Regions from separate parts of the Blastococcus sp. HT6-30 genome, predicted to be linked through region 1. Evidence: predicted binding sites of a transcription regulator. Region 1 holds the regulator's gene; each other region holds the start of a gene.
The links. The regulator LexA, encoded in region 1, represses DNA repair genes until DNA is damaged. The targets are predictions, from matches to a motif close to TCGAACANNTGTTCGA.
Positions count from the first base shown of each region.

Region 1 (7,003 bases):
GGCACGGCACCGAGAACGACTTCGTGCTGCTGCCCGACCCCGACGGCACGGTGTGGCCGGAGGACCGGCTGGACGCCGCCATGGTGCAGCGCCTCTGCGAGCGGCGGGCCGGCCTCGGCGGTGACGGCGTCCTGCGGCTGGTGCGCAGCGCTCACGTACCCGACGCCGCGGCGGTGCTGGGCGACGACCTCGGCCGGTGTGAGTGGTTCATGGATCACCGCAACGCCGACGGCTCGTACGCGGAAATGTGCGGCAACGGCATCCGGCTGTTCCTGCACGCGCTGGCCGGCGAGGGGCTCGTGGACCGGATGGCCTGCGCCGACGGGCTGCTGGTCGGTACCCGCGGCGGGCCCCGCCGGGTCGGCGCCGCCGCCGACGGCGGCTACTGGGTGGACATGGGGCCGGCGCGCCCGTTCGGCGAGGGGGAGGCCCGGCTGGACGGTCGCGTCTTCCCGGGGGTGGCGGTCTCCATGGGCAATCCCCACCTGGCCTGCCTGACCGATGTCCCCGTGGACACCCTCGACCTCACCGGCACGCCGGTGGTCGACGCCGGGATCTTCCCCGACGGCGTGAACGTGGAGCTGGTCAACGTCGTCGAGCCGGGCGCGCACGTCCGGCTGCGGGTGTCCGAGCGCGGTGTCGGGGAGACCCGGTCCTGCGGCACCGGGGCCTGCGCCGCGGCGTACGCGGCGCTGCGGGCCGAGGGGGCGACCGAGGGCACCGTCGTCGTCGACGTGCCCGGGGGGCGCCTGACGGTGCAGGTGACCCCCGGGACGACGGTCCTCAGCGGGCCGGCGGTCCTGGTGTCGGCCGGCGCGCTGTGCCCGGAGTGGCTCCGGGCCTGACCCGTCAGCGGCGGTCGTCGTCGGGTGGCACGGGGACCATCGCGTCGTCGTCGTCGGTGGCCGGAGGGGTGGGTGGCTCGCCCCGGCCGCTGTCCTGGTCCGCTCCCGCGCCCATCGGGTTGCGCGGAGGGCCGCCGATGCCCTTGGGGTCCCGGCCCGGGTCGTCCAGCTCGCTGTTCGAACCCAGCCGGCTCGATCCGCTCTCGCTCATCGGTTCCTCCTCCGTGCGTCACGTTCGTCGGGCAGGCCCTACCCCTGCCGTCGGTCGGGATGCATCGGGGGCGGCGATGCGTTGTACCGGGCGATGACAACTCAGGTGCTTTCCACGCAGGACCGTGCCACGCTGGACACGATGACGACCGCCCCCGATGCCCTGCCCGTCGACGAGCAGACCGACCGGACCACCCGCCCCGCGCCCGCCGGGCGTCGGGACGAGGCCGACGACACCACCGGCTCCTACGCGCTGGAGGCGCGCGGTGCGCTGCGCCGTGTCGCGGGGCTCTCCACCGAGCTCGCCGACGTCACCGAGGTCGAGTACCGGCAGCTGCGACTCGAGCGCGTCGTGCTCGTCGGGGTCTGGACCGAGGGCACGCAGGCCGACGCCGACCGCTCGCTGGCAGAGCTGGCCGCCCTGGCGGAGACGGCGGGCTCCGAGGTGCTCGAGGCGGTCAGCCAGCGGCGCGACAAGCCCGACGCCGCCACCTACGTCGGCTCGGGCAAGGCCAACGAGATCCGCGACATCGTCGCCGCGACCGGCGCCGACACCGTGATCTGCGACGGTGAGCTCACCCCCGGCCAGCTCAACCAGCTGGAGAAGGTCCTCAAGGTCAAGGTCGTCGACCGGACGGCGCTGATCCTCGACATCTTCGCCCAGCACGCCACCAGCCGGGAGGGCAAGGCCCAGGTCGAGCTGGCGCAGATGCAGTACATGCTGCCGCGGCTGCGCGGCTGGGGTGAGTCGCTCTCCCGTCAGGCCGGTGGTCGCGTCGCCGGCGGTGGCGGCATCGGTACCCGTGGTCCCGGCGAGACGAAGATCGAGACCGACCGGCGGCGCATCCGCGCCCGGGTGAGCAAGCTGCGCCGCGAGATCGCCGGCATGGCAACCGCGCGGGCCACCCAGCGGTCCAGCCGCGGCCGCAACGCCGTTCCGAGCGTGGCCATCGCCGGGTACACCAACGCCGGTAAGTCGAGCCTGCTCAACCAGCTCACCGGCGCCGGCGTGCTCGTCGAGAACGCGCTGTTCGCGACCCTGGACCCGACGGTCCGCCGTGCGCAGTCGCCGGACGGCCGGGAGTACACGCTCACCGACACCGTCGGCTTCGTGCGCCACCTGCCGCACCAGCTGGTGGACGCCTTCCGCTCCACCCTGGAAGAGGTGGCCGCGGCCGACCTGCTGCTGCACGTGGTCGACGGCTCCGACCCCGACCCGCTCGGCCAGATCGACGCCGTCCACGTCGTGCTGAACGAGATCGACGCGTCGGCGGTCCCGGAGGTCATCGTCGTCAACAAGGTCGACGCGATGAGCGAGGAGGACATCCTCGCCCTTCGCCAGGCCCTGCCGGGCGCCGTCTGGGTCTCCGCCCGGACCGGGGCCGGCATGGACACCCTGCGCCGGCTCGTCGCCGAGCGTCTGCCGCACCCGGACGTCGACGTCGACGTGCTGGTGCCCTACGAGCGGGGTGACCTGGTGGCCCGCGTGCACCGGGACGGCGAGGTCCTCAGCGAGCAGCACGAGGGCGGCGGCACCCGGCTCACCGCCCGGGTGGACGGAGCGCTCGCGGCCGCACTCGAGGAGTTCGGGGCTCCGGTCGCCTGACCTCCGGCCGCATCGATCACGATCCGGTCACGGCCCGGTACGGTTGCGGCGTGGCGAGGGGCGCGGTGCGGGAGACCGGTCTTCCCGGTTCCGCGCCCGTCGTCTCGGCCGGTCGGCCGCCGTGGTGGCTGGTCGGCGTGGCGGTCCTCGTCCCGGTCCTCGTGACCGCCGACCTGCTCACCCACGGCTCGCTGGAGCGGCTGGACCTGCTGGTCTCGGAGGTCGTCAGTGACTGGGGACTGCGGGGCACCGCGGGCTACCCCGTGGTCTGGCTGGTCACCCAGCTCGGCGGGCGGGTCACCATCCTCGCGGTGCTCGCCGGTCTGCTCGGCTACCTCTTCTGGCGGCGGCGGACGTGGTTGCCGATCGCCCGGGTCGCGCTCGCCCTCGCTGTGCTCACCGCCGGCGTCTACGCCATCAAGCACGGCATCGGTCGCACCGCCCCGGCCTTTCCGGGGTCGTACTACTTCCACCCCGACGGCGCTTCCTTCCCCTCCGGGCACGTGGCCAACGCCGTGCTCATGTGGGGCGTCGCCCGGTGGCAGGCGGTCGAGTACGGACTGCCGTCGGCGGTGCAGCGCACGTTCTGGTGGCTGAGCGTGGCCGGACCGGTCGCCACCGGTGTGGCGATGGTGTCGCTGGACTTCCACTGGGTCACCGACGCCGTCGTGGGAGCGGCTGTGGGCATCGTGCTGCTGGGCGTGGTTCATGCACTGGACGCGCTCGTGCTGTCACGCTTCGTCCGTGCCCGAGCAGGCCGGACCGGATAGCGGCGCCGTGAGGCGGCTCGTCCTGGCGACCGCGCTGACCGGCGTCCTGCTCGGTGTCCCCGGGATCGCCGGGGCCGGGGGCGCAGCACCCACAGTGCGGTGCTCGATCACCGATCCGCGCCTCGCCGAGGTCTCGGGACTCGTCGCCGTGGGCGAGCAGGTGCTCGCGCTCAACGACGGCGGCGACCAGGTCGCCGTCTACGGGCTCGACGACGCGTGCGCGGTGATCGACGTCCAGTCCGCCCCCGTGGACCCGTACGACCCCGAGGACCTGGCGGTCGGACCGGACGGCGGCGTCTGGATCGCCGACACCGGGGACAACAACGTCGACCGCGCGACCGTCGCGCTGCACGTCCTCCGCCCCGACGGCAGCACCGCGCTGCACCGGCTGACCTATCCCGACGGCGCGCACGACGCCGAAGCGCTGCTGGTGACCCCGGACGGAACCCCGTACGTGGTGACCAAGGAGGTCCTGGGCTCCAGCGGTGTGTACCGGCCGGCCGGTGCCCTCGCCGACGGCGGAACGGCGCCCATGGAACGGGTCGCCACCGTGAACGTGACGCTGACCGGCACCCCCGGCGGACCGGTCGGCCGGGCCGGTCAGCTGATGATCACCGGTGGGGCGGTCGCGTCGGACGGCAGCGCCGTCGCGCTGCGCACCTACACCGACGCCTACGTGTGGCCGCTGACCGCCTCCGACGTCCCGGGCGCGCTGGCCGGTGAGCCCGTGCGGGTGGCCCTGCCGGAGTCACCGCAGGGCGAGGCGGTCAGCTTCACCGCCGACTCGCGCGCGCTGGTGGTCGCCAGCGAGGGGCTGCCCAGCGCGGTCACCGTGGTACCCCTCCCGGCCGGCGCACCGCCCGCGGCGACGGCGGCACCGGTTGCGGACCCGCTGCCGGGCTTCGAGGAGCTGGTGCGCTCGGACCGCTCACCGGTCGCGGCCGCGTTGATCGCCGCCGCCGTCGCCACCCTCGTGGTCTGGCTGGGCAGCCGCCTGCGTCGTCGTCCCTGACGGTCAGACCCTGCGCAGGACCGACACGACCCGGCCGAGGATCGTGGCCTCGTCGCCGGGGATGGGCTCGTAGGCGGGGTTCTGCGGCAGGAGCCACACGTGACCGTCGCGGCGCTTGTAGGTCTTCACCGTTGCTTCACCGTCGATCATGGCGGCCACGATCTCCCCGTTCTCGGCCGTCGGCTGCTGGCGGACGACGACCCAGTCGCCGTCGCAGATCGCCGCCTCGACCATCGAGTCACCGACCACCTTGAGCATGAACACCGTTCCCTCGCCGACGAGTTCGCGGGGGAGCGGGAAGACGTCCTCCACCGCCTGCTCGGCGAGCACGGGACCACCGGCGGCGATCCGCCCGACCAGGGGTACGTACGTCGGGGCAGAGGCCTGCTCGCCGTCGCCGACCACGAGCGGCTCGACGGCGGCGGCGCGTCCTGCGTCGCCGGGCAGCCGGACGTCGAGGGCGCGCGGCCGGTTGGGGTCGCGGCGCAGCCAGCCCTTCTTCTGGAGGACCGACAGCTGGTGCGCGACCGAGGAGGCCGACGACAACCCGACCGCCTCGCCGATCTCGCGCACCGAGGGCGGGTAGCCGCGACGGTCGATCGAGTCGCGGATGACCTCCAGCACCCGGCGCTGCCGCTGGGTGAGTCCGTCACCGTCGGCCGTCCGGTCCGGAAAGGCGCGCACCGACGCCGAGGCGTCGGCCGTCCCCGGGGCGGCGCTCCGGCTCCCGCGTCGGCCGCCGGACGTCCCGCTCGAGTTCGTCACGTCTCCTCCTCGCCGGCTGCCCGCGCAGCTGATCAGCCTGGTCGTCGTAGCGACCGTAGCGCCGATCGCCGGTCAGTTCAAACACGTGTTCGAAAGTTGCCGTGTCGCGTCGCTCCTGTCGGACCCGTGCGGTAGACATCGGGCAAGCGTTTGAATCGAACAGGCGTTCGGGCCGGGGGGATCCGGCCAGGTGAGGAGCGGGAAGCCATGGCCGGCAGTGCGGCAGCGACGGTGCGCGGAGAGATGCCCGGCGCGGTGCGGGAGCGGCTCGAGCGGCGGCCGGAGCGGCACCTGCGCGTGCTGCCGCCGGTCCCGCGCGCCTACGCGGTCGCACCGGCGGCCGGAGGTGGGGCCGCGGGCCGGTCGGCGCGCGGCGCCCGTCCCGCCGTAGCCCTGGGGCATGCCGCAGGGTGGCCGGGGAAGCCGGCGCTGCCACCTCTCCGGCTGACCGCTCGCGGTCGCCGGCTCGTGGCCGCCCTCGCGCTGCTGCTGGTCCTCTGCGTGGTCGCGCTCGGGACCGCGGTGCTCGGCGGGGACGGTGCCGGCCTGGAGCTGATGGGGACGACGAGGGTCATCGTCGAGCCGGGGGACACGCTGTGGTCGATCGCGAGCGCAGCGGCGGGTGGGCGGGACGTGCGGGAGGTCGTCGACGGCATCCAGCTGTTGAACGGCCTCGACGGCTCGGCGATCCTGCCGGGGCAGGTCCTGCGGCTGCCCTGAGTCAGCTCCCCCGAGCCCGGTGGACTCCGCCGGCCGCGGCAAGAGGTGCCCAGCCCGGCCCGACGAGCTCCTCGACCGTGCGTGTTGAAGCGTCGGCCGTCTGTGTTGGCCATCACCCTCGCCGCCTGTCGCAGTCCAGCGTCATGGAGAACCGCGCCGCGGTGTCCGCCCTGCCGACCCCAGGCCGTCGAGGCCCACCAGGTCGGTGCCTGGTGTGCAGGGGCTGCCGGGCTGTCGGCATGACGATTCGGGCACCTGCCAGGTGTGCGTGCGGGTCGTCGTGGGCGGCGCCGAGGCGACGGCGTGGAGCGAGCTGTCGACCGTGCGGCTGCCCGAGCCGCCTGTCGCCGCACCCGCTGCGGCCGTCGTCGCGGCATCTCGCGCGACGCAGCGCGTGGCCGTGGCGCGGGCGGTGTCCGCAGTTCGCGGCGGGCGCTCCGCCGGTGCCGACGCCACCGCGAGCCTTCCGCTGGTCCGAGACGCCGGGCATGTCCTGTGACTGCTGGGATCCGGTGTTCCGCGTGCGCACGGCAGTGCCGGGGCGGAACACGCCGAGGAAACGATCACTTGCACATCTTGTGCGGCGCGTCCTAGGGTTCCCCTACATCTAGTAGTTACAGAGCTGTAAGCCCGTCCACAGGCTGGTCCTCAGGTTCTCCCCGGCGCATCCACCGGATGTCCCCAAGAGGGTCCACAGCCGGCCGGTGGGGGTGCAGGAAGAAGGAGGTGAACCACCGTGCGATGCCCGTTCTGCCACAACGCCGACAGCCGGGTGATCGACTCGCGCGAGGCCGATGAGGGCGCCACCACCCGGCGTCGCCGGTCCTGCCCCGCGTGCGGGCGGAGGTTCACCACCGTCGAGGAGGCGGTGCTCGCCGTCGTCAAGCGCAACGGCGTGAGCGAGCCCTTCAACCGCAGCAAGGTGGTCGCCGGCGTCCGGCGGGCCTGCCAGGGCCGTCCGGTCGACGAGGACCAGCTCAAGCTGCTCGCCCAGCAGGTGGAGGACGCCATCCGCGCCAGCGGCGCGGCGGAGGTGCCCAGCCACGAGGTCGGGCTGGCGATCCTGCGACCGCTG
Region 1 is NZ_CP155792.1:2,569,906-2,576,908, reverse strand. It holds gene dapF (diaminopimelate epimerase) at 1-845, shown strand, start outside; gene ABC795_RS12400 (hypothetical protein) at 850-1,056, opposite strand; gene hflX (GTPase HflX) at 1,198-2,661, shown strand; gene ABC795_RS12390 (phosphatase PAP2 family protein) at 2,712-3,431, shown strand; gene ABC795_RS12385 (hypothetical protein) at 3,439-4,443, shown strand; gene lexA (transcriptional repressor LexA) at 4,447-5,208, opposite strand; gene ABC795_RS12375 (LysM peptidoglycan-binding domain-containing protein) at 5,416-5,928, shown strand; gene ABC795_RS12370 (hypothetical protein) at 6,143-6,427, shown strand; gene nrdR (transcriptional regulator NrdR) at 6,665-7,003, shown strand, end outside.

Region 2 (7,003 bases), 1.7 Mb from region 1:
GCTCAAGCAGGCCCTGCTGAAGGTCGGCTGGCCGGCCGAGGACCTGGCCGGCTACGTCGACGGCCAGGCCCACCCGATCGAGCTGGACCAGGCCGACTGGCACCTGCGCGACTACCAGCAGGAAGCCGTCGAGGGCTTCTGGGCCGGTGGCTCGGGCGTCGTCGTGCTGCCCTGCGGCGCGGGGAAGACCCTGGTCGGCGCCGCGGCGATGGCCGAGGCGAAGGCCACCACGCTGATCCTGGTGACCAACACCGTCGCGGGGCGGCAGTGGAAGCGCGAGCTGATCGCCCGCACGTCGCTGACCGAGGACGAGATCGGCGAGTACTCCGGTGAGCGCAAGGAGATCCGGCCGGTCACCATCGCGACCTACCAGGTGATCACCACCCGCCGGAAGGGCGAGTACCGGCACCTGGACCTGTTCGACGCCCAGGACTGGGGCTTGATCGTCTACGACGAGGTGCACCTCCTCCCGGCGCCGATCTTCCGGCTGACCGCCGACCTGCAGTCCCGCCGCCGGCTGGGGCTGACCGCGACGCTGGTGCGCGAGGACGGGCGTGAGGACGACGTGTTCTCGCTGATCGGCCCCAAGCGGTACGACGCCCCGTGGCGCGACATCGAGGCGCAGGGCTACATCGCGCCGGCCGAGTGCATCGAGGTGCGGGTCTCGCTCGACGACGAGGAGCGGATGACCTACGCCGTCGCCGAGCCCGAGGAGCGGTACCGGATCGCGGCCACCGCGCAGTCGAAGCTGCCGGTGATCCGGCGGGTGCTCGAGCGCCACCCCGAAGAGCAGAAGCTCGTCATCGGGGCCTACCTCGACCAGCTCGAGGAGCTCGGCACCACGCTCGACGCCCCGGTCATCCAGGGCTCGACCACGAACAAGGAGCGGGAGCGGCTCTTCCAGGCGTTCCGCACCGGGGAGATCAAGACCCTGGTCGTCTCCAAGGTCGCCAACTTCTCCATCGACCTGCCCGAGGCCGCCGTCGCGGTGCAGGTGTCGGGGACGTTCGGCTCTCGGCAGGAGGAGGCCCAGCGGCTCGGCCGGGTGCTGCGCCCGAAGGCCGACGGCCGGCAGGCGCACTTCTACACGGTGGTCAGCCGCGACACCCTCGACAGCGAGTACGCCGCGCACCGGCAGCGCTTCCTCGCCGAGCAGGGCTACGCCTACACGATCGTCGACGCCGCCGACCTGGCCGGCCCAGGCGAGGTCAACGGCCCCGACTGGGTGGACGAGCCCGCGGACTGACCCCTCGCGTCACCGGATGCCGGTCGGCAGGTGATCGACGGAGCCGACCGGCACCACACCTTCCACCCGGGCCACCGCCTGCGGGGCGTCCGCCCCGAGCGCGACGGTGACGCAGCGCGCCATGCGGCCGGACCGTGGTGCCGTCGACGCCTCAGTAGGGCGGCGGCGAGGTGCCCGCCACCAGGCCGGTCGGGCTCGTCACCGTCAGCGTGCCGTCGGCGGCCAGGTGGTGCGTCCACCCGGGCGCCTGGTGCTTTCCGCGGTGGTGGGACGTGCAGTAGCCGACGAGGTTCGCCGTGCTCGTCTCGCCGTCGGGCCACCGCCGGTCGTGGTCGAGCTCGCCACCGCGTGGCACCGGCCGGTGGCAGCCGGGGAACCGGCACCGGCGGTCGCGGGCACGGACGTAGCGGTCCAGCGCTGCGCTGGGGCGGTAGCCGTCGGTGGGTGATGGCGGGCCGAGCCCGGGTCGCCCGGCGAGGTCGTGGTCGCACCGGACGGGGTCGCGGCGGCAGCTCGCGGCGCCGCAGTGCGCCAGCCGCCGCAGCTCCCGGCTGTCGGTCAGCGCCAGGAGGGCGCCGGTCAGCTCGTCGACGACCGCGACCCGGGGGCGGTCCACCAGGCCGCCGCCGGCCGTCGCGTCGAGCAGGGAGGTCAGCGCGGTCCGTTGCGCGACGCCGGCGACGCGGAGCGCGGCCAGCGCGTCGGCCGCAGCGGACACCTGCCCTGCCGGGCCGCGCTGCCATGCGTCCTCATCGTGGGCGTCGAGGCGCTGCGCCGCCGTCACCGCGCACTGGGCACGGCCGACCGCCCGCTGCAGATCGAGCAGGACCCCACCCGCCGACTGGACGGCACGGTCCGCCGCAGCCCAGCCGCCCCCCGAGGGCCCCGCGGCCACGCCTGGAGCGGGATCCTCCTCGGGCGCATGGTCGATCGCGTCTTCGGGCGAGGTATCGGCCGCACGGTCGGACCAGGAATCGAGCGCCTCGTCGGGCACGGGGTCGAGCGCGTGGTCCGGCGAGCCGGCGTCGGCCGGTGACCCCGGGTCGTCCGGTGGCCCCGGGTCGTCCGGATTCCCGAGGTCGGCCGCCGAGGGCATCCGCTCCCAGCGAGCGACCTCTGCCCAGTACCGGGCCATCTCCTCGGGTGGCGGATCGTCCTCGCCGCCCCACTCCTCGAGGACCCGCGCCTCGGTGGCCGTCCACCAGTCGGCGAGGGCCTCCTCGTCGCTCGCTCCCGGCCCCTCGATCCGGTTCGGGTCCGCCGACCGGGCACCCGGCGGCACGCCTGGCCACCTCCCGGGCGGCGCGGGATCGGGCAGCAGCCCCAGGGCGCGGGAGAGGGCGCGGACCATCTCCGCCGGGACCGGCTGCCCGCCGATCTCCCCCGGTTCGTCGCCACCCAGCAGGGTGCGCACGCCGGCGACCACGGTGAGCTGCGCCTGCACGGGCGGAAGGCCGTTCTCGCCGGGCCGCAGCACGAGGTCGAGCAGGCAGTCGGCCATCTTCTGGCCGCGGGTGCGCTGGTCGTCCGGGTCGGCGTCGAGGGCATCGGCGTACCGACCGAGCGCAGCCAGCAGCGCCTGCGCCTCGGGCACGGTCAGCAGGGCGCTCAGCACGGCCATCCCGTCCTCAGTGTGGGGCCGCACCGACACCCCGCGTCGGCGCAGCGCCCGGTGCAGCCGGTCGGCGGCGTCGCGGGCGTCCCGCCGGAGCACCAGGCGCCGCGCCTTGGCGCCCAGATGCGCGGGTGTGGCGACCCGTCCCGCCGCCCAGGCCAGCAGCTCGGCCTCGACCTCACCGCGGACCGTCGCGTCGGCGATCGGCGCGACCTTGTCCAGCATCGGCCACAGCTGCCCGACGTGGAGCGCGCCCGACTCCAGCCCGGCCAGGGTGCGAGGCAGCCGGTGCACGAGGGTGAGCGACCGGGCGAGCAGCGCCTCGGCCGCCTGCGACGAGATCGACAGCGCGACGACGAGCTCCTGAGCCGCCCACTCGCTGACGTCGGCGAGCACCTCGGGACGGGAGGCCCGGCGCTCGCCGCTCATGGCACCCGGCTCCCCCGGCTGCCGGTCGGCCGACGCGGGCCGGGTGGCGGCGAACTCGGCCACCGCCCGCGCCCGCAGTGCGGTCTGCCGGGCGATCTCCCGGTCGGCGGCCTGCACCGCACCGAGGGGCCCGGACGCCCAGGCCGCCGACGGCGCACGCGGCGGGGCACCCGTCGTCGGGGCGACATCCTTCATGGGATCGATCGTATGTTCGACCACCGACAGTTCTCGCCGACCCGGGCAGGAGCGGGGACGAGTCGGGCAGTGCGGTGATCTGCTGCGCACCGGGCCAGCAGCCGGGCGCGCGGGTGCGAGACCTCCCGGTGACGCTGGACGAGCTTCTCCCGGGGCTGCCCTGACCCGTGCGTCGGGCGTGACCGGCGTGACGTGACGGGTCGGTCCGGCACGCCGGTGATCCACGCCATACCGCCGTCGGGACTCGAGCGAAAGACCGCTGGTCAGCGGCGTGCGTGGCCGCCTCCATACGGGGCGGTGGCGGTGGCGCGCGGGAGGGCCCCGTTGGGCGTGTTGCCCGGTCGCCGACCAGAATGGGCCCCGACATGGCGACTGCAGCAGCAGCGGCGGCCCGGGCCCCGCAGACGACCAGCCGACCGCTCCGGGCATGGCAGCAGGCTGCCCTCGGCCAGTACGAGGAAGCCTCCCCCAAGGACTTCCTGGTCACCGCTACGCCGGGCGCCGGCAAGACGACCTTCGCCCTGACGCTGGCCGCCCGGCTGCTGTCCCGCCGTGAGGTCGCCCGCGTCGTCGTCGTCTGCCCGACCGACCACCTGCGCCTGCAGTGGGCCGAGGCCGCCGACGCGATGGGCATCGTCCTCGACCCGAACCTGACCAACGCCGTCGGGCCGGTCCGCGCCGGCACGCAGGGCTACGTGACCACCTACGCGCAGGTCGCCGGCAAGCCGATGCTGCACGCCGCTCGCTCCACGGCCGTGAAGTCGCTGGTGATCCTCGACGAGGTCCACCACGCCGGCGACGGCCTCTCGTGGGGCGAGGCGGTCGAGGAGGCGTACGGCATGGCCGCCCGCCGGCTCTGCCTCACCGGGACGCCGTTCCGCACCAAGCCCGACGAGCGCATCCCCTTCGTCCGCTACGAGGAGGACTCCTTCGAGGGCGACGACGGCTCCGGCGGGATCGGGCTGGTCAGCAGGGCTGACTACACCTACGGCTACAAGGAGGCGCTCGCCGACAACGTCGTCCGCCCCGTCGTCTTCGCCGCGTACACCGGCACCTCGCGCTGGCGGAACTCCGCCGGCGAGGTCGTCGCCGCCTCGTTGAGCGAGGCCGGCACCAAGTCGGTGGAGATGCAGGCCTGGCGCACCGCGCTGGACCCCAAGGGCCAGTGGGTGCCGCACGTCATCGCCGCGATGGACGACCGGATCACCCACCTCCGTGAGGAGGGCGGCATGCCCGACGCCGCCGGGCTGATCCTCGCCAGCGACCAGGACGACGCCCGCGACTACGCCAAGATCGTGCGGCGGGTCACCGGCAAGGCGCCAGAGCTGATCCTGTCGGACGACCCGAAGGCGTCGAAGAAGATCGAGAAGTTCAACAAGGGCGGTGCCCGGATCGCGGTCTGCGTGCGGATGATCTCCGAGGGCGTCGACGTCCCGCGGGCCGCCGTCCTGGCCTGGATGACCTCCTACCGGACGCCGCTGTTCTTCGCCCAGGCCGTCGGCCGCGTGGTCCGCTCCCGGGCCTCGCACGAGTCGGCGACGGTGTTCCTCCCCGCCGTCCGTCCGCTGCTGTCGCTGGCCGCGTCCATGGAGGAGCAGCGCAACCACGTGATGCCGCCGCCCAGGACCCAGCCCGACGAGGAGCTGGAGGCGCTCGACCTGCCGCCACGGGAGCCGCGCGAGGGCGAGCTGAAGCAGTGGGAGGCGCTGGAGGCCGACGCCCGCTTCGCGCACGTCCTCCACGGCGGGACGGCGCACACCGGTGAGGGCCGCCCGGCGCTCGTCGCGCCCGAGGAGGAGGACTTCCTCGGCATCCCCGGCCTGCTCACCCCCGAGCAGACGGCGTCGCTGCTGGCCAAGCGGGACGACGAGCTGCGGGTGCGGATCGCGGCGAGCCACCGGAACGACGGCGACGACTTCATGGTCGTCGAGGACCACCCCGACGAGGACGACGCCGGCCGCTCCTGGCGCGACGCCGCGGAGCTGCGCCGGGAGATCAACCGGCTGGTCAACCGGGTGGCGGCGCGCACCTCGCAGCCGCAGGCCGTGGTGCACACCCAGCTGCGCCAGTCGGTGCCCGGCCCGCCGTCGGCGTCGGCGTCGGTCGACGTGCTCCGCGCGCGCCGGGAGCGCCTGCGCACGATGCTCTAGGTGGAGCGACCCCCGCTGGGCGGTGAGCGGTCCGAGCGGCCCTCACGACGATCGGCCCCACCCTGAGGGTGGAGCCGATCGGGAAGTGAGGTCCGGACCGGATGACGGCCGCCTCGCGGCGAGATGCACAACGCGGCTCCAGGCCCCCGACCGAGGTCGGGGCGGTAGTCCGTGAAGGCGTAACCAAATGGCACCCGGGGGCACGATGCACCCGGCCCGGACGTCTTCGAGGCTACCCGCGCACTCCGGGCCGACACCCGTCCGGCAGGACTTTTCAGTTCTCCGCGCTCGCCCTGCGTGCGGAGTCGACCGTGGGCGCTGACACGATGACCACGCCGGCTTCTTCGCGGCGGTCTGCCCGGCCTGGACGACCGCGCCGGTCCGAGGTCCCCGCGCACGCCGGCGCCGCACCGTCCCGGCCCGTCGGCGACGCGTGCCAGACTCCCGCGCATGGCCGACCTCACCGCCGTCGAGGCGCGCGTGCTGTCCGCCGTCGACGAGCAGTGGGCGGTGGACCGGCTCTGCACCATGATCGCCGTCCCGTCGGTCGGGGGGAGCGCGGCCGAGAGCGAGGTCCAGCACCTGCTCGGCGACTGGCTGGACGAGCTCGGCTGCACCGTCGACCGGTGGCCGATCGACCTGGTGGAGGCCGCGAGCGCCCCCGGCGCCCCCGGCCAGGAGGTCGTGCGCAGCGAGGCGTGGGGCGTCGTCGGCACGGTCGACGGCGCCGAGGACGGCGCGCCGGCGCTGGTGTTCGCCGGGCACACCGACGTCGTCCCGCCCGGCGACCGCGACCTGTGGGCCGGCGATCCGTTCGTCCCCCGGATCAGCGGCGGCGCCGTGCACGGCCGCGGCGCGTGCGACATGAAGGCCGGGGTGGTCTCGTTGCTGGCGGCAGTGCACGCCCTCCGGACGGCGGGGGTGCGCCTGGCCCGCCCGCTCGCGCTGCACGGCGTCGTCGGCGAGGAGGACGGCGGCCTCGGCGCCTGGGCCACGCTGCGCCGCGGCCACACCGGCGAGCTGTGCGTCATCCCCGAGCCCACCGCCCGGGCCGTCGTCACCGCCCACGGCGGGGCCCTCACCTTCCGGCTGGAGGTGAGCGGCCACGCCGCCCACGCCGCCATGCGCGACCGCGGCGTCAGCGCCGTCGAGCTGTTCGCGCACGTGCACGGGGAGCTGCTCGCCTTCGAGGCCGAGCGGCAGCGCGACGCCGATCCGCGCTTCGGCGAGGCCCGCTTCCCGCACGGCATCTCCATCGGCCGGGTACAGGCGGGCGACTGGGCCAGCTCCGTCCCGGACCGGCTGGTCGCCGAGGGCCGGTACGGGGTGCGGGTCGGTGAACCCCTGGAGACGGCGAGGGCGGCGCTC
Region 2 is NZ_CP155792.1:532,600-539,602, reverse strand. It holds gene ABC795_RS02500 (DNA repair helicase XPB) at 1-1,246, shown strand, start outside; gene ABC795_RS02495 (DUF222 domain-containing protein) at 1,398-3,485, opposite strand; gene ABC795_RS02490 (DEAD/DEAH box helicase family protein) at 3,851-5,635, shown strand; gene ABC795_RS02485 (ArgE/DapE family deacylase) at 6,086-7,003, shown strand, end outside.
Region 2: a site for LexA is predicted at 3,490-3,505, ahead of ABC795_RS02495 (DUF222 domain-containing protein). Genes of this name have one in related genera too.

Region 3 (7,003 bases), 940 kb from region 1:
CGCTCCGCCGACCATCGGCTTCCTGGGCCGGTACGACGAGCCCCGCAAGGGCCTGCCGGTCCTGCTCGAGGCGATGCACGGCGTGGTCCGGAGCCACCCCGCCGTGCGGCTGCTGGTCGCCGGGCGGGGCGACGCCGACGAGCTGTGGCGGCTGGTGGGGGAGGAGCTGCGCCCGCACGTGACGCTGCTCGGCGAGATCTCCGAGGCGGAGAAGGCCGCCTTCCTCCGGTCGGTTGACGTGTACTGCGCGCCCAACCTGCTGGGCGAGTCGTTCGGCGTGATCCTCATCGAGGCGATGGCGGCGGGTGCCCCCATCGTGGCCAGCGACCTCGACGCGTTCTCCCGCGTCCTCGACGGCGGTGCGGCGGGGGTGCTGGTCCGCCGCAACGACGCCGCGGCCCTGGGGCGGGCGCTGGGCGAGCTCCTCGCCGACCCGGATCGCCGCGCCGAGCTCGCCGCCCGGGGCTCCGTGGCGGCGGCGCGCTACGACTGGCAGGTGCTCGCCCGCCGCATCCTCGCCGTCTACGAGACGGTGCTGCCTCCCGGCGGTGGCGTGGTCACGGCGGGTACCCACGACGACTTCCCGGCGGTGCCGCCGACAGGCACCGCGGCACGACCTCCCCGCATCCTGCGGCCGCGCCGCTAGCCTCCATCCCCGTGACGCCCGAGGCCTGGTTGCTGCTCGCCGCCGGTGTCCTCCTGGTCCTGCTCGCCTGGGCCGGGTGGACCCTCACCCGCCTGCGGCGGCTCGCCGCGCGGGTGGACCGGGCGTGGGCGACGCTGGACGCCCAGCTGCAGCGCCGGGCGGGGCTGGCCGAGGAGCTCGCCCGCAGTTACCCGGCGGCCCTGGGTCCGGAGCTGGCCGCCCGGCTGGCCGCCGACGCGGCCGAGGCACGGACCCCGCGGAGCGACGGTGACCGGGAACTGGCCGAGAACGCGCTCGGCCACGACCTGCACGAGCTGCCGGCCGACCTGCCGGGCGTGCCGGCGGCGCTGCGCGCGGATCTCGCGGGAACCCAGACGCGGGTCGCGCTGGCCCGGCGGTTCTACAACGACGCGGTCCGGGACACCCGGGAGTTGCGCGGCCACCGGTTCCCGCGCTGGGTCGGACTGCACCGGTCCCACCGGCTGCCGCGGTACTTCGACATCGACGACCGGCTGGGCGCCGTGATCAGGGACGCCGACCCGGCGGGCCGCCGGTCGGGCTGACGGCCGTAAGATCGGGCGCAACTCATCTCGGCGACCGAAGGCGGACACCAGTGGCAGGGCACCTCGACCGGACGGGCAGCGCGACCGGGACCGACCGGGTGAAGCGCGGGATGGCCGAGCAGCTCAAGGGCGGCGTCATCATGGACGTCGTCACCCCGGAGCAGGCGAAGATCGCCGAGGACGCCGGCGCGGTCGCGGTCATGGCGCTGGAGCGGGTGCCGGCCGACATCCGCGCCCAGGGCGGCATCGCGCGCATGAGCGACCCCGACATGATCGAGGGCATCATCGGCGCGGTCTCGATCCCCGTCATGGCCAAGGCCCGCATCGGGCACTTCGTCGAGGCGCAGGTGCTGCAGGCGCTCGGGGTCGACTACATCGACGAGTCCGAGGTGCTGAGCCCCGCCGACGAGGCCCACCACATCGCCAAGAGCGAGTTCACCGTGCCGTTCGTGTGCGGCGCCACCGACCTGGGGGAGGCGCTGCGCCGGATCTCCGAGGGCGCGGCGATGATCCGCTCGAAGGGCGAGGCGGGTACCGGCAACGTCGTCGAGGCGACCCGGCACATGCGTGCCCTGCGCGCGGGGATCAAGCGCCTGGCCACCCTCGACGAGACCGAGCTGTTCGTCGCCGCGAAGGAGCTGCGCGCGCCGTACGACCTGGTGGCGGAGGTCGCCCGCCTGGGCAAGCTGCCCGTCGTCCTCTTCACCGCCGGTGGCATCGCCACCCCGGCCGACGCGGCGATGATGATGCAGCTCGGCGCCGAGGGCGTGTTCGTCGGCTCGGGCATCTTCAAGTCCGGCGACCCGGCCCAGCGCGCGGCAGCGATCGTGCAGGCGACGACGTTCTTCGACGATCCCGACGTCATCGCCAAGGTCTCCCGGAACCTGGGAGAGCCGATGGTGGGCATCGACGTCGCGATGCTCCCGGAGAGCGAGCGGTACGCCACCCGCGGGTGGTGAGCGTGGACGTCCAGCGCCGCATCGCCGGGCTGGACGTCGCGCGCGGGCTGGCCGTCCTCGGCATGTTCGCCGCCCACATGAACGTGGGCGGCGAACTGCGGCCGGACCCGCGTACCTGGTCCGCGCTCGTCGACGGCCGCTCGTCGATCCTCTTCGCCACCCTGGCCGGCGTCTCGGTCGCCCTGCTCTCCGGGCGCACCCGGCCGCCCGCCGGCCGCGAGCTGACCCGGGTGCGGCTGCCGGATCCTCGCCCGCGCGCTCTGGGTGTTCGCGATCGGCTGGGTACTGCAGCAGCTGGGCACCTTCGTCGCGGTCATCCTCGGCGTCTACGGGGTGCTCTTCGTCCTGGTGCTGCCGTTTCTCCGCTGGCCGGTGCGCCGGCTGCTCGTCACCGCGGCCGCCGTCGCCGTCGCCGTCCCGCCGCTGCTCGTGGTCGCCGGGCAGGCGCTCACCACCGCGGGGGTGGCGGACGCGCTCGTCCCCTCGCTGCTGGTCACCGGCTACTACCCGGCGCTGCTGTGGATCGTCTTCGTCCTGGTCGGACTGGCGGTGGGGCGTCTCGACCTGTCCTCCGTCGCCGTGCGGCGCCGGGTGGCCGCGACGGGCGGTGTCGCCGCGGTCGTCGGCTACGGCGGTGGCTGGCTCAGCGCGCGGCTGCTGGCCGGTGGTGTGCCGTCCGCTGGCCCGGAGACCGGCTTCGGCGTCCCGGGGATCGTCAGCATCCGCTGGCTGACCGGCGCCGAACCGCACAGCGGGACCACCTTCGAGGTCGTCGGCTCCACCGGGTTCGCCCTCCTGGTGGTGGTGGCCTGCCTGCTGGTGGCCGAGCGGCTGCCGCGTCCGGCCGCGCCGTTCGCCGCGGTGGGGGCGATGGCGCTGACCGTGTACTCCGCCCACCTCCTGGCCATCCGGATCCTCATGGACGCCACGCCGGGCCGGGTGCAGGGCCCGGTGCTGTGGCTGTGGTTCGCCGGAGCCGCGCTGGTCGGCGCCGTCGTGTGGCGGCGCACGGTGGGCCGCGGACCGCTGGAGTCACTGCTCACCTGGACCTCGAGCCGGGCGGCCGGGCTCGCCCCGTCGTCCCCGGCCCGCTGAGCGGCGCCGTAGCGTGGGCGGCCGTGTCCACCGGCTCCGCACGTCCTGTCATCGGGGTCCTGGCGCTCCAGGGCGACGTCCGCGAGCACGTGGCCGCGTTGTGGGCCGAGGGCGCCGACCCCCGGCCGGTGCGCCGCCCGGAGGAGCTCGACGGCGTGCACGGCGTCGTCGTCCCGGGTGGCGAGTCGACGACGATGGCCAGGCTCGCCGGCCGGTTCGGCCTGCTGGAACCCCTGCGGGACGCCGTGCGCGCGGGCCTGCCCGCCTACGGCACGTGCGCCGGCATGATCCTGCTGGCCGACCGGCTGCTGGACGCGCCGCCGGACCAGCCGACGATCGGTGGCCTGGATGCCACCGTGCGGCGGAACGCCTTCGGCCGGCAGGTCGACTCCTTCGAATCGCGCGTGGATCTGGCCGGTCTGGACGGCGGCGCGCTCCACGCGGTCTTCATCCGGGCGCCGTGGGTCGAGGAGGCCGGCCCCGGGGTCGAGGTCCTCGGCCGGGTCGTCGGGGGTCCGGCCGACGGTAGGATCGTCGCGGTCCGCCAGGGGAACGTGGTGGCCACCAGCTTCCACCCGGAGTTGACCGGGGACCGCCGGGTGCACGCGCTGTTCGTCGACATCGTGCGCGGTCACCTGGCCGAGAGGGCCGGCCTGGACGCCGGGGACGAGAGGGGACTGCCGTGAGCGGCCATTCCAAGTGGGCGACGACGAAGCACAAGAAGGCCGGCATCGATGCCAAGCGGGGCAAGCTCTTCGCCAAGCTGATCAAGAACATCGAGGTCGCGGCCCGCACCGGCGGCGGTGACCCGGCGGGCAACCCGACGCTGTTCGACGCCATCCAGAAGGCCAAGAAGAGCTCGGTCCCCAACGACAACATCGACCGCGCCGTCAAGCGCGGCGCCGGCCTCGAAGCCGGCGGCGTCGACTACCAGGGCATCACGTACGAGGGCTACGCCGCGGGCGGCGTCGCCGTGCTCATCGAGTGCCTGACCGACAACAAGAACCGCTCGGCCATGGAGGTCCGCACCGCCATGACCCGCAACGGCGGTTCGATGGCGGACCCGGGATCGGTCTCCTACCTCTTCTCCCGCAAGGGCGTCGTGGTCGTGCCCCGGGCCGACGGCGTCGACGAGGACAGTGTGCTCCTCGCCGTCCTGGACGCCGGTGCCGAGGAGGTCCGCGACCTCGGCGACACCTTCGAGGTGCTGTGCGAGCCCGGTGACCTCATCGCCGTGCGCACGGCGCTGCAGGATGCGGGCATCGACTACGACTCCGCCGAGGCCGGCTTCCAGCCCAGCGTGCAGGTGGAGCTCGACGAGGACGGCGCGGGCAAGGTATTCCGGCTCATCGACGCCCTCGAGGACCTCGACGACGTGCAGAACGTCTACGCGAACTACGACGTGCCCGACGAGGTCATGGAGAAGGTCGCGGCCGAAGCCTGACGCCCGGGCGAGGCGGTCGACGAGCCCGTGGGCGTGTTGCGGGCGCGCGCCGGGAGCTTGCGGTTAGCGTAGGTCGAACAAGCGTTCGGTTCGGCGGAAGGCTTCTCATGCGGGTGCTCGGCATCGACCCGGGTCTCACCCGGTGCGGCTGGGGTGTGGTCGACGGGCGTCCCGGCGCGCGTCCCTCGGCGATCGGGGTCGGCGTGGTCCGCACCGTGCCGGAGCTCGACCTGGAGCTGCGGCTGCTGGAGCTGCACACCGCGGTGACGGCGCTCCTGCGCGAGCACCGGCCCGACGTCGTGGCGATCGAGCGGGTCTTCACCCAGAACAACAGGGGCACCGCCACGGGGACGGCGCAGGCGGCCGGCGTCGCCGCGCTCGCCGCGGCGCAGGCCGACCGGCCGGTCGCCTGGCACACCCCCAGCGAGGTCAAGGCGGCCATCTCCGGCAACGGCCGCGCGGACAAGGATCAGGTCACCCTGATGGTCACCCGGGTCCTCGGGCTCGCCGCCGCCCCCAAGCCGGCCGACGCCGCCGACGCGCTGGCCCTCGCGGTCTGCCACGCATGGCGCGGCCCGGCCCAGCAGCGGCTGCGCACCGCCGCGATCGCCGGCGGCATCGGCGCCCCCGTGCGCGCCACCACGCTGCCGCGCTGGACGGGGGTGGCGGCCCGATGATCGCCAGCGTGCACGGCCGCGTGGCCGCCGTGGGGCCCGACGGCGCCGTCGTCGAGGTCGGCGGGATCGGCCTGGCGGTGCAGTGCACCCCCGGCACGATCGCCCGGCTGCAGGTGGGCGAGGCCGCGCGGCTGGCCACCAGCCTCGTGGTGCGCGAGGACTCGCTCACCCTGTACGGCTTCGCCGACGACGACGAGCGCCAGCTGTTCGAGCTGCTGCAGACGGCGAACGGCGTCGGCCCGCGCCTGGCCCAGGCCGTGCTGGCCATCCACCCGCCGCGGGAGGTCCGCCGGGCGGTGTCGATGGCCGACGTCAAGGCCCTCATGCAGGTACCCGGCATCGGGAAGAAGGGTGCCGAGCGGCTCATCCTCGAGCTGCGCGACCGCCTCGGCTCGACCAGCACCGACACCGCGCTGGACGCGCCGGCGCCCGCCGGCCTGCCGGTCACCCCGGTGGCCCCGTGGCGCGACCAGCTCACCTCGGCGCTCGTCGGGCTCGGCTGGAGCGCCAAGGAGGCCGAGAACGCGGTCACCCAGCTCGCGCCGGTGGCCGACGAGCAGGTCGTCGCGACGGGCAGCGTCGAGGTCGCGGTGCTGCTGCGCCAGGCCCTCCAGCTCCTGGGCAGGGCATGAGCGCCCCGTTCGACCGCTCGCTGACCGGCGAGCTGGCCGGTGAGGTGCCCCCGGAGTGGGCGGTGTCTCCGCAGGCCGGCGACGAGGAGCGGGTCGTCGAGTCCGCGCTGCGGCCGCACTCGCTGGAGGACTTCATCGGCCAGCCGAAGGTGGCCCGCCAGCTCGCTCTCGTCCTCGAGGGCGCCAAGCGGCGTGGCCGCACCCCCGACCACGTGCTGCTGTCCGGGCCGCCCGGGCTGGGGAAGACGAGCCTGGCGCTGATCATCGGCTCCGAGCTCGGCACGTCGGTGAAGATCACCAGCGGGCCCGCCATCGAGCGCTCCGGCGACCTCGCCGCCATGCTCTCCAACCTCGCGCCCGGCGACGTCCTGTTCATCGACGAGATCCACCGCATCGCCCGCCCCGCCGAGGAGCTCCTCTACATGGCGATGGAGGACTTCCGGGTCGACGTCGTCGTCGGCAAGGGGCCCGGTGCCACGGCCATCCCGCTGGAGATCAACCCGTTCACCCTCGTGGGCGCCACCACCCGTGCCGGGCTGCTCACCGGCCCGCTGCGCGACCGGTTCGGCTTCGTCGGCCAGATGGAGTTCTACGAACCCGCCGACCTGCGGCGGGTGCTCGCCCGCAGCGCCGCGCTGCTCGGCGTGGAGCTGACCGACGAGGGCTCGGCCGAGATCGCGGGCCGGTCCCGGGGCACCCCCCGGATCGCCAACCGGCTGCTGCGCCGGGTGCGCGACTACGCCGAGGTCGAGGCCGACGGCCGGGTCACCCGCGAGGTCGCCGAGGCGGCGCTGGCCCTCTACGACGTCGACCACCTCGGCCTGGACCGTCTCGACCGCGCCGTCCTCGAGGCGCTCGTGGTCAAGTTCGGTGGCGGGCCGGTGGGCGTCGCCACCCTCGCGGTGGCGGTGGGGGAGGAGCCGCACACCGTCGAGGAGGTGTGCGAGCCCTTCCTCGTGCGGGCGGGCCTGCTGGCCCGCACCCCGC
Region 3 is NZ_CP155792.1:1,626,171-1,633,173, forward strand. It holds gene ABC795_RS07835 (glycosyltransferase family 4 protein) at 1-646, shown strand, start outside; gene ABC795_RS07840 (hypothetical protein) at 658-1,209, shown strand; gene pdxS (pyridoxal 5'-phosphate synthase lyase subunit PdxS) at 1,260-2,168, shown strand; gene ABC795_RS07850 (DUF418 domain-containing protein) at 2,433-3,263, shown strand; gene pdxT (pyridoxal 5'-phosphate synthase glutaminase subunit PdxT) at 3,287-3,949, shown strand; gene ABC795_RS07860 (YebC/PmpR family DNA-binding transcriptional regulator) at 3,946-4,707, shown strand; gene ruvC (crossover junction endodeoxyribonuclease RuvC) at 4,815-5,384, shown strand; gene ruvA (Holliday junction branch migration protein RuvA) at 5,381-6,016, shown strand; gene ruvB (Holliday junction branch migration DNA helicase RuvB) at 6,013-7,003, shown strand, end outside.
Region 3: a site for LexA is predicted at 4,781-4,796, ahead of ruvC (crossover junction endodeoxyribonuclease RuvC). Genes of this name have one in related genera too.